DNA from 2 places in the Cellulosimicrobium sp. So1_17 genome. Region 1 is predicted to be linked to the other one. Evidence: predicted binding sites of a transcription regulator. Region 1 holds the regulator's gene; the other holds the start of a gene.

Region 1 (4,652 bases):
ACGGTGACGACCCGCTGTCCGACCTCGACGTGTCCGTCGCCGCGCAGCGCACGGCGGCGGCCCGGATGCACGAGCTCGCGCACGAGCTGACGGACGGGCGGTGGCTCGCGCTCGGCGGCGGCGGGTACGCGATCGCACGCGTCGTTCCCCTCGTGTGGTCGGCGGTCGTGGGGGAGGTGGTCCACGCCCCCGTGTCGGCCGACCGCGAGCTGCCCGCGCCGTGGCGCGAGCTCGTCGCCGACGTCGCGGGCTACGACGCGCCGCCGTCGTTCGGGCCCGACGTCGAGTGGCGTCCCTGGAGCGCCGGCTTCGACCCGGACGACGCGGTCGACCGCGCGGTCCTCGCGACGCGTCGGGCCGCCTTCCCCCACCTGGGCCTCGACCCCCACTTCGACTGAGCGCGCGGGGGACCTGGACGCGACGCGCCCCCGCGGACCGCTCGACCGGGCAGGGCATCGCCGCGTTCGAGGCCACCGGCGCGAGCAGGTAGGCTAAGGGGCGGATTTCTCTCGTGTTGGTCGGCTCGTGGTCCACGAAACCTGATCAACCGTGGACCACACGGCAGTCGCTCGACCGGTTCGGACCGTTCCGTCGCCGGCCGCCGACCAGCCGATCAGCTGCCGAACAGCACCGACAAGCATTGCGAGGACCGTATGGGCTCCGTCATCAAGAAGCGCCGCAAGCGTATGGCCAAGAAGAAGCACCGCAAGCTGCTTCGCAAGACGCGCCACCAGCGTCGTAACAAGAAGTGACGTCGCGCGCGTCCTGACGCGCACCGACCGCCGAGCCCGGCACCCCGACGAGGGGTGACCGGGCTCGCTGCGTACCACCGGCTGTCCGGGTGGTGCGTAGGCGCACACCCCCACGCCGGCCCCCGGGTGGTGACCCCGGACGCGCGACGACCAGGTCAGAGCCGCGCGATGCGCCGGTCGACCGCGCGGCGGACCGACCGCAGCACGAGCGCGCCCGCCCACACGGCGCCCGCCCAGCTCGCGGTGCGGACGCCGCTGCGGGCGACGCGCCGTCGTCGGCCGCGGAACTCGCGGATGGGCCAGCCGACGTCCTGCGCGTGCCGGCGCAGCCGCGCGTCGGGGTTGATGGGGCACGGGTGCCCGACCTCGTTCATCATCGCGACGTCGTTGAGCGAGTCGCCGTAGGCGTAGGAGGCCTCGAGGTCGATGCCCTCGCGCTCGGCGAGGGCGCGCACGGCGTCGGCCTTCGCGCGCCCGTGCATGAGGTCGCCGACGAGCCGGCCGGTGTAGAAGCCGTCCTCGTGCTCCGCGATGGTCCCGAGGGCCCCGGTGGTGCCGAGCCGGCGCGCGATGAGCTCGCCGATCTCGACGGGGGTCGCGGACACGAGCCACACCTGGTTGCCCGCGGCGAGGTGCTCGTCGAGGAGTCGTCGCGTGCCGGGGTAGATGCGCAGCGAGAGCACGGTGTCGTAGACCTCCTCGCCGATCGCGGTGATCTCGGCGACGGAGCGCCCGGCGATGAGGTCGAGCGCGCGGGACCGGATGCGGTCGATCTGCTTGCGGCTCTCGCCGAGGAGGAGGTAGCGCGCCTGGTGCGCGGCGAACCGGACGAGGTCCGTGGTGGAGAAGAACTCGCGGCGGTAGAGCGCCTGCGCGAGGTGGAAGGACGACGCGCCGCGGATGATCGTGTTGTCGACGTCGAAGAACGCCGCCGTGCGGCGGGCGGGCGGCTGCCCGGGGGACGTCGGCATGCCGTCCACTCTATCGGCGCCCGTGGGACGTGCCTCTACCCTGGGACCGTGAGTGCCGCTCAGCCGTCCGTGCCGTCCGTGCCGTCGGTGCCCGTCCTGCTGTACGGCCGCGCCGGGTGCCACCTGTGCGACGACGCGCGGACCGTCGTCGCGCAGGTGTGCGGCGACGCGGGCGTGGCGTGGGCGGAGGTGGACCTCGACGACCCGGCGACGGCCCCGGCCGTCCGCGAGGAGTACGGCGAGTACGTCCCGGTCGTCACGGTCGCCGGGGTGCAGCAGGGGTTCTGGCGTGTGGACGCGCGTCGCCTGGCGCGCGCGGTGGGACGGATTTCGGGCGGGCGCCCGGACCTGGGATGATCGGCACCGGGTACGCACGAGCGACCGTCGACGAGGACGGTCCCGGGACGACGGTGGTGGCAGGTGGCTGAGCAGTTTGTCGGTGAGGTGACGGTCCCGGGGATCCCGAGCGCCACGGTGGCGCGGCTCCCCTCCTACCTGCGTGCGCTGCGCGACCTCGTCGCACGCGGGGTGACGACGACGTCGTCGGTCGAGCTCGCGGAGCTGTCGGGCGTGGGCCCGGCGCAGCTGCGCAAGGACCTCTCGTTCCTCGGCTCGTTCGGCACGCGCGGCGTGGGCTACGACGTCGACTCGCTCGCGCAGTACATCACCGAGGCGCTGGGCCTGGTGGACGAGCACCGGATCGCGATCGTCGGGATCGGCAACCTCGGGCACGCGCTCGCGAACTACTCGGGCTACGAGCAGCGCGGCTTCCACGTCGCGGCGCTGCTGGACGCCTCGCCCGAGGTGGTGGGCACGCGTGCGGCGGGGATCGTCGTCGAGCACGTGGACGCCCTCGAGGACGTGGTGGCCCGGGAGCACGTGACGATCGTCGTCCTCGCCACGCCGGCCGCGCACGCGCAGGCCGTGACGGACCGCGTCGTCGCCGCAGGCGTCAAGGAGATCCTCAACTTCGCGCCGCGCGCGCTGCAGGTGCCGGCGGACGTCGACGTGCGCGGCGTGGACGTGGGCAGCGAGCTGCAGATCCTCGCGTTCCACTCCCAGGCGCGCGCGCTCGCAGCGGCCGACCGCTGACGGCGTCCCCGGACCTGGCTCCCGGCATGAGGCGCTGGACCTGGCTCCCGGCATGACGAGAGGCCGCGTGCGGGGGAGCACGCGGCCTCTCGCGCCGCCCCGGAGGGGCGGCCGAACCGCTGCCGGCCGGGCGGGGGCGGGCCGGCAGCGGTGGTCGGTCGGGTCAGGCCTGCTTGATGGCCGAGACGTCGAGCGTGATCTTGATCTTGTCGCCGACGAGCACGCCGCCGGTCTCGAGCGCGGCGTTCCAGGTGAGGTCGAACTCCTTGCGGGAGATCTCCGTCTTCGCCTCGAAGCCGGCGCGCGCGTTGCCGAACGGGTCGGTCGCGGTGCCCGCGAACTCGGCCTCGAGCTCGACCGGCTTGGTCACGCCGTTGATGGTGAGGTCTCCGGTGATGACGTAGTCGTCGCCGTCGCCCTGGATGCTGCGCGACGCGAAGGTCCACGTCGGCTTGCTCTCCGCGTCCCAGAAGTCGGCGCTGCGCAGGTGGTTGTCGCGGTTCGCGTCGCCGGTGCTCACCGACGCGGCGTCGAGCTCGGCGGAGACCGCCGAGGAGTCGAGGTCGTCGCCGACCGCGATCGTCCCGCCGGTGATCGCGAGGGTGCCGCGCACCTTCGAGATGCCGGCGTGGCGGACGGTGAACGCGGCCTGCGAGTGCGAGGCGTCGATGGCGTAGGTGCCGGCGGTGAGGCCGGTGGGCAGCGGCGTGGCCATGGTGGCTCCTTCAGATCGGTGTCGGTAGCTCGCGGTGGTCCCGCGAGAAGTCCATTGGTTGAAGATTCAACCACAGTCGCACGTATCAACGCGACCCCCTGCACGGTCTATTCCCGGTGGATGGAAGAATCGTCCCGACGCCCCGCCGACCCAACCCGAGGACCGGATGCACAACCCGAGGACCGCATGAGCAGCCAGAACGTCTCCAGCGCCGCCGCGACCCGGCTCGAGCCGCGCTGGCTCGACGCCGAGCAGCAGAGGCAGTGGCGCGCCTACCTCGACGGCACGGTGCGCTTCATCGAGGCGCTGAGCCGCGACCACGAGGAGCGGTCCACGGTCTCGCTCAACGAGTACGAGCTCCTCGTCCGGCTCTCGGAGAGCCCCGAGCACACGCTGCGCATGTCCGCGCTCGCCGACGGCCTCGCGCGCTCCAGGAGCCGCGTGACCCACACCGTCGCCCGCATGGAGGCGCGCGGTCTCGTGCGCCGGTCGGCGAGCGTCGGCGACCGGCGGGGGGTGAACTGCGCGATGACGCCCGAGGGCTACGACGCGCTCGTGGCCGCCGCGCCCGCGCACGTCGCCGCCGTGCGCCGGTACATGGTGGACGTGCTGACGCCCGAGCAGTTCCGCGCGCTCGGTGAGGCGATGGCGTCGGTCGCCGAGGCCTGCAAGGCGGACGACGACGACTGAGGCCCGGCTGAGACGCACAGGGCCGGGCGTCGCCGATACTGGACCCATGGTCTCCACAACCGTCCACCTGCTGCGTCACGGCGAGGTCCACAACCCCGACGGCGTCCTCTACGGCCGCATCGCCGGCTACCACCTGTCCGACCGCGGGCACGAGATGGCCCGGCGCGTCGCCACGCACCTCGCGGGCGAGCCCGGGCCCGACGGCGCGTCCCGCCCGCGTGCCGACGTCACCGTCGTCGTCGCGTCCCCGCTCCAGCGGGCCCAGGAGACGGCGACGCCCGCCGCGGAGGCGTTCGGCGTCGAGCTCGGGACGGACGACCGGCTCATCGAGGCCGCGAACCACTTCGAGGGCATGACGTTCGGCGTCGGCGACGGCTCGCTGCGCCACCCCCAGCACTGGCGGTACCTCTGGAACCCCCTGCGGCCGTCGTG
Region 2 (4,652 bases), 2.0 Mb from region 1:
GTTCGAGCGGCCCTCCATGCCGAGGTGCTCGTGCGTCGTGATCCCGCGCGCGACGAGGTCGCGCGCGACCGCGGCGAAGTCCTCGTAGGCCCGGTGCCGGTCCGCCTTGAGCGCGGCCTGGTGCCACGCCGGGCCGTACTCGCCGCCGCCGCGGATGTTCGCGACGACGTACACGCCGCCCTGCGACAGCCACGCCCGGCCGAGCGCGCCCGAGTAGCCGGGCGTGAGGGAGACCTCGAAACCGCCGTACCCGTAGAGAAGCGTGGGCGCCGTGCCGCTGCCCGAGGTCGTGCCGTCGGCTGTGTCGTCGGCGCCGGTGGCGCCCGCGACGAGGTCCGCGCGGCCGACGACGAAGTACGGGACGCGCGTGCCGTCGTCGGACACGGTGAAGTGCTGGGCGACGGTCATGCCGGACGCGTCGAAGAACGCCGGGTTCGACTTGAGCGGCTCGGGGGTCCCGGCCTCGCCCGGACGATCGCCGAGGTGGAGCAGCGAGAGCGTCGTCGGCGTGAGGTAGTCGGTCGTGACGAGCCACAGGTCGTCCGTCTCGACCGGGTCGACCGCACCGACGCCGATCGTGCCGAGCGCGGGGAGGCCCGGGATCTCGGAGCGCACCCAGGCGGCGTCCTCCGCCGTCCCCGCGGGCGGGGTGAGGACGTGGAGGCGGTTCTTCACGTCGTCGAGCACGTTGACGACGAGGTGGTGGCGCGTCCACGTGGCGCCCGCGAGCGACGTCGTCGCGGTCGGCTCGAAGAGCACGGTAAAGCCGCGGTCGCCGGCGAGGAAGTCGTCCAGGCGCGTGACGAGGAGCGAGCCCGCGGCGTAGGTCGCGCCACCGACGGTCCAGTCGTCGCGCAGCTCGACGAGCATCCACTCGCGGCGCACGCCGACCTCGGCGGAGTCGGGGACGTCGATCTTCGTGAGGACCTGCTCGGGCGTCCCGGGGTTCTGGGCGAGGTAGAGCTCGTCGGAGTAGAACGCCTTGGAGCGGTGGACGAAGTCGCGCTCGAAGCCGGGGGTGTGCGAGCGCCACGCGGAGATGTACATGTCCTCGTCGGTGCCCTCGAACACCGTCACGGCGTCGGCGAGCTGTGTGCCGCGCGTCCAGCGCTTGACGACCCGCGGATAGCCGGACGGCGTCAGCGTGCCCGGGCCGAAGTCGGTGAAGACGTAGACGGTGTCGGGATCGACCCAGCCGAGCGAGCCCTTGGCCTCGGCGCGGTGGAACCCGCCGTCGGCGGGGTCGACGAAGCGCTTCTCGACGAGGTCGAACTCGCGCGTGACGTCCGCGTCGGAGCCGCCGGGGGAGAGCTCGACGAGGGCGTGCCGCCACGGCTCGCCCGCGGCGAGCCGCTCCGGCGTCGGGCGCAGGACGCTGGCGCCGTGCCACACCCAGCTCTCGCCCTCCTGCGCTGCGAGGGCGTCGAGGTCGAGGACCGTCTCCCACTCGGGGGCGTCGGTGCGGTAGGAGTCGACGGTGGTGCGGCGCCACAGGCCCCGCTCGTGGCGGGCGTCGCGCCAGAAGTTGTACAGGCGGTCGCCGATGAGGGAGACCTCGGGGATCTTCGCGTCGGAGTCGAGGACCTCGCGGATCGCCGCCTCCGTCGTGGTGAAGTCCTCGGGGACCTCGAGGGTCGCCGCGACCTCGGCGTTGCGGGCGCGGACCCAGGCGAGCGCCTCGTCGCCCTCGACCTCCTCGAGCCACAGGTACGGGTCGGTGTCGGTGGTCGCAGGGGTGATCGCGTCCGTCACGTGCTCGGCTGTCATGGGACCCCACCCTACGGCGACCTCCGGCGGCGGGACCAAAGACCTGTGTTCGGCGCGACACCCGCCGGGTCTTGCTCCCGAAGGAGGCTTGTGAAAGTCTTCACAAGTAGAGACCGCCGAAGGAGCCGGGGCATCCGGCCCTGGCAGCACCCGCGGCCCGTCGCCCGGCCAGGTCGGGCTCCGGAGGGGACGCATGAGCGCGAAGGGCGCGAGCACGAAGGCCGCCGAGACCCGTCAGGACGAGGTCCGCACCCGCACGACCGAGGAGATCGACGTCCTCGTCGAGCGGGCCCGCAAGGCCCTCGACCGGTACATGGGCCTCACCCAGGAGGACGTCGACCGCATCGTCCTCAAGGCGTCCGTGGCCGGGCTGAGCAAGCACGGCCACCTGGCGCAGATGGCCGTCGCCGAGACCGGCCGCGGGGTGTTCGAGGACAAGGCGACGAAGAACATCTTCGCGTGCGAGCACGTGCCGAACTCGATGGCGAGGCTCAAGACCGTCGGGGTCGTCGGTCGCGACGCGCTCACGGGCGTCGTCGAGATCGCCGAGCCCGTCGGCGTCGTGTGCGCGGTCACGCCGGTGACCAACCCGACGTCGACCACGATCTTCAAGTCCCTCATCGCGCTCAAGACGCGCAACCCCGTGGTCTTCGCGTTCCACCCGAGCGCGCAGCGCTCCTCGGTCGAGGCGGCGCGCGTCGTGCGCGACGCCGCGGTGGCGGCCGGCGCGCCGGACGACTGCATCCAGTGGGTCGAGCACCCGTCCATCGAGGCGACGAGCACGCTGATGCACCACCCGGGCGTCTCGCTCATCCTCGCGACGGGCGGCAACGGCATGGTCCGCGCCGCGTACTCGGCCGGGAAGCCGGCCCTCGGCGTCGGTGCGGGCAACGTGCCCGCGTACGTCGAGAAGAGCGCCGACCTCGGCCGGGCGATCAACGACGTCGTGATGTCCAAGGCGTTCGACAACGGCATGGTGTGCGCGTCGGAGCAGGCGCTCATCCTCGACGACGCGGTCTACGACGACGCGATGCGCGAGCTCGACCGCCTGCACGCCTACCGCGCGACGCCGCAGGAGAAGGCGCTGCTCGAACAGCTGATCTTCGGGGTCGAGGCGAGCGGCGCGAACTGTGCGGGAGCGAGGCTCAACCCGAAGGTCGTCGGTCAGTCCCCGGTGTGGATCGCGGAGCAGGCCGGGTTCACCGTCCCCGACGACACGTCGATCATCCTCGCGGAGATCGACGACGTCGGCCCCCAGGAGCCGCTGAGCCGCGAGAAGCTCACGCCCGTCCTCGCCGTGCTGCACGCGCGGGACACCGAGCACGGCATCACGCTCGCCGAGCGCATGGTCGAGCTCGACGGGCTCGGGCACTCGGCCGCGATCCACACCTCGGACGAGGCGCTCGTCGAGCGGTACGGCTCGCGGGTCAAGGCCGTGCGCGTGCTGTGGAACAGCCCGACGTCGCTCGGCGGCATCGGCGACATCTACAACGCGCTCCTGCCGTCCCTCACGCTCGGATGCGGCAGCTACGGCGCCAACTCGGTGTCGAACAACGTCTCCGCGGTCAACCTCATCAACATCAAGCGGATCGGACGACGCAACAACAACATGCAGTGGTTCAAGGTCCCCGCGAAGACGTACTTCGAGCCGAACTCGCTCCAGTACCTCGCCCAGATGCGCGACGTGCACCGCGTCACGATCGTCACCGACAAGGTGATGAGCCGCATCGGCGTCGTCGACCGGGTGCTCGACGTCCTCGCCCGTCGTGAGGAGCGCGTCGCGATCCAGGTCATCGACGATGTCGAGCCCGAGCCGAGCGTCGGCACCGTGAACCGCGGGGCGGAGTCGATGCGCGACTTCGAGCCGGACACGATCGTCGCGATCGGCGGCGGTTCGCCGATGGACGCCGCCAAGGTCATGTGGCTGCGCTACGAGCACCCGGAGATCGAGTTCTCCGACATGCGCGAGAAGTTCTTCGACGTGCGCAAGCGCGCGTACAAGTTCCCCGAGCTGGGGGAGCGGGCGAAGCTCGTGTGCGTCCCGACGTCGTCGGGCACGGGCGCCGAGGTGACGCCGTTCGCGGTCATCACCGACGAGGCGACGGGCTTCAAGTACCCGCTCGCCGACTACGCGCTCACGCCGACCGTCGCGATCGTCGACCCGGTGCTCACCGAGACCATGCCCGCGAAGCTGGCCGCGGACTCGGGTTTCGACGCCCTGACCCACGCGACCGAGGCGTTCGTGTCCGTCTACGCGAACGACTTCACCGACGGCCTGTGCCTGCAGGCCATCAGGATGGTCTTCGAGAGCATCGAGGAGTCGGTCACGCGCGGCTCGTCCGCACCCAGGGCGCGCGAACGGATGCACAACGCCGCGACCATCGCGGGCATGGCGTTCGGCTCGGCGATGCTCGGCATCGTGCACGCGATGGCCCACACCGTCGGCTCGACGTTCCACCTCGTGCACGGCCGCACCAACGCGGTGCTCCTGCCGCACGTGATCCGCTACAACGGGCAGGTCCCGACCAAGCTCACGAGCTGGCCGAAGTACGAGCGCTACGTCGCCCCGGAGCGCTTCCAGCAGATCGCGCAGCACCTCGGCCTCGCGGCGTCCACGCCCGAGGAGGGCGTCGAGTCCTACGCCCGGGCCGTCGAGGAGCTGCGCGCGAAGGTCGGCATCGAGTCCACGTTCGCCGACCAGGGCGTCGACGAGAAGGCCTTCATGAGCCGCCTCGACGAGCTCGCGCTGCGGTCCTTCGAGGACCAGTGCGCACCCGCCAACCCCCGCATGCCCGTGCTGGAGGACATGCGCGACATCCTCGCCGCCGCGTACCGCGGCACGAGCCGCGAGGAGGTCCGGGCCGCGCGCCTCGCGACCGACCGCG

What was found. Region 1 encodes Rex, which represses fermentation and respiration genes when NADH is low (regulators of the CRP and FNR family bind a similar motif). Its sites were predicted from a motif close to CTTGTGAANNNNTTCACAAG; they were not measured.
Region 2: the regulator Rex is predicted to act here: its motif matches at 1,855-1,874, upstream of adhE (bifunctional acetaldehyde-CoA/alcohol dehydrogenase).

Annotation. Positions count from the first base shown of each region.
Region 1 covers NZ_CM143702.1:1,918,768-1,923,419, reverse strand. Annotated here, with positions in the region: gene ACZCLJ_RS08570 (acetoin utilization protein AcuC) at 1-398, shown strand, start outside; gene ACZCLJ_RS08565 (30S ribosomal protein bS22) at 654-752, shown strand; gene ACZCLJ_RS08560 (HAD family hydrolase) at 908-1,723, opposite strand; gene ACZCLJ_RS08555 (glutaredoxin family protein) at 1,772-2,080, shown strand; gene ACZCLJ_RS08550 (redox-sensing transcriptional repressor Rex) at 2,144-2,815, shown strand; gene ACZCLJ_RS08545 (YceI family protein) at 2,979-3,530, opposite strand; gene ACZCLJ_RS08540 (MarR family winged helix-turn-helix transcriptional regulator) at 3,717-4,220, shown strand; gene ACZCLJ_RS08535 (histidine phosphatase family protein) at 4,267-4,652, shown strand, end outside.
Region 2 covers NZ_CM143702.1:4,519,509-4,524,160, forward strand. Annotated here, with positions in the region: gene ACZCLJ_RS19880 (prolyl oligopeptidase family serine peptidase) at 1-1,767, opposite strand, end outside; gene adhE (bifunctional acetaldehyde-CoA/alcohol dehydrogenase) at 1,961-4,652, shown strand, end outside.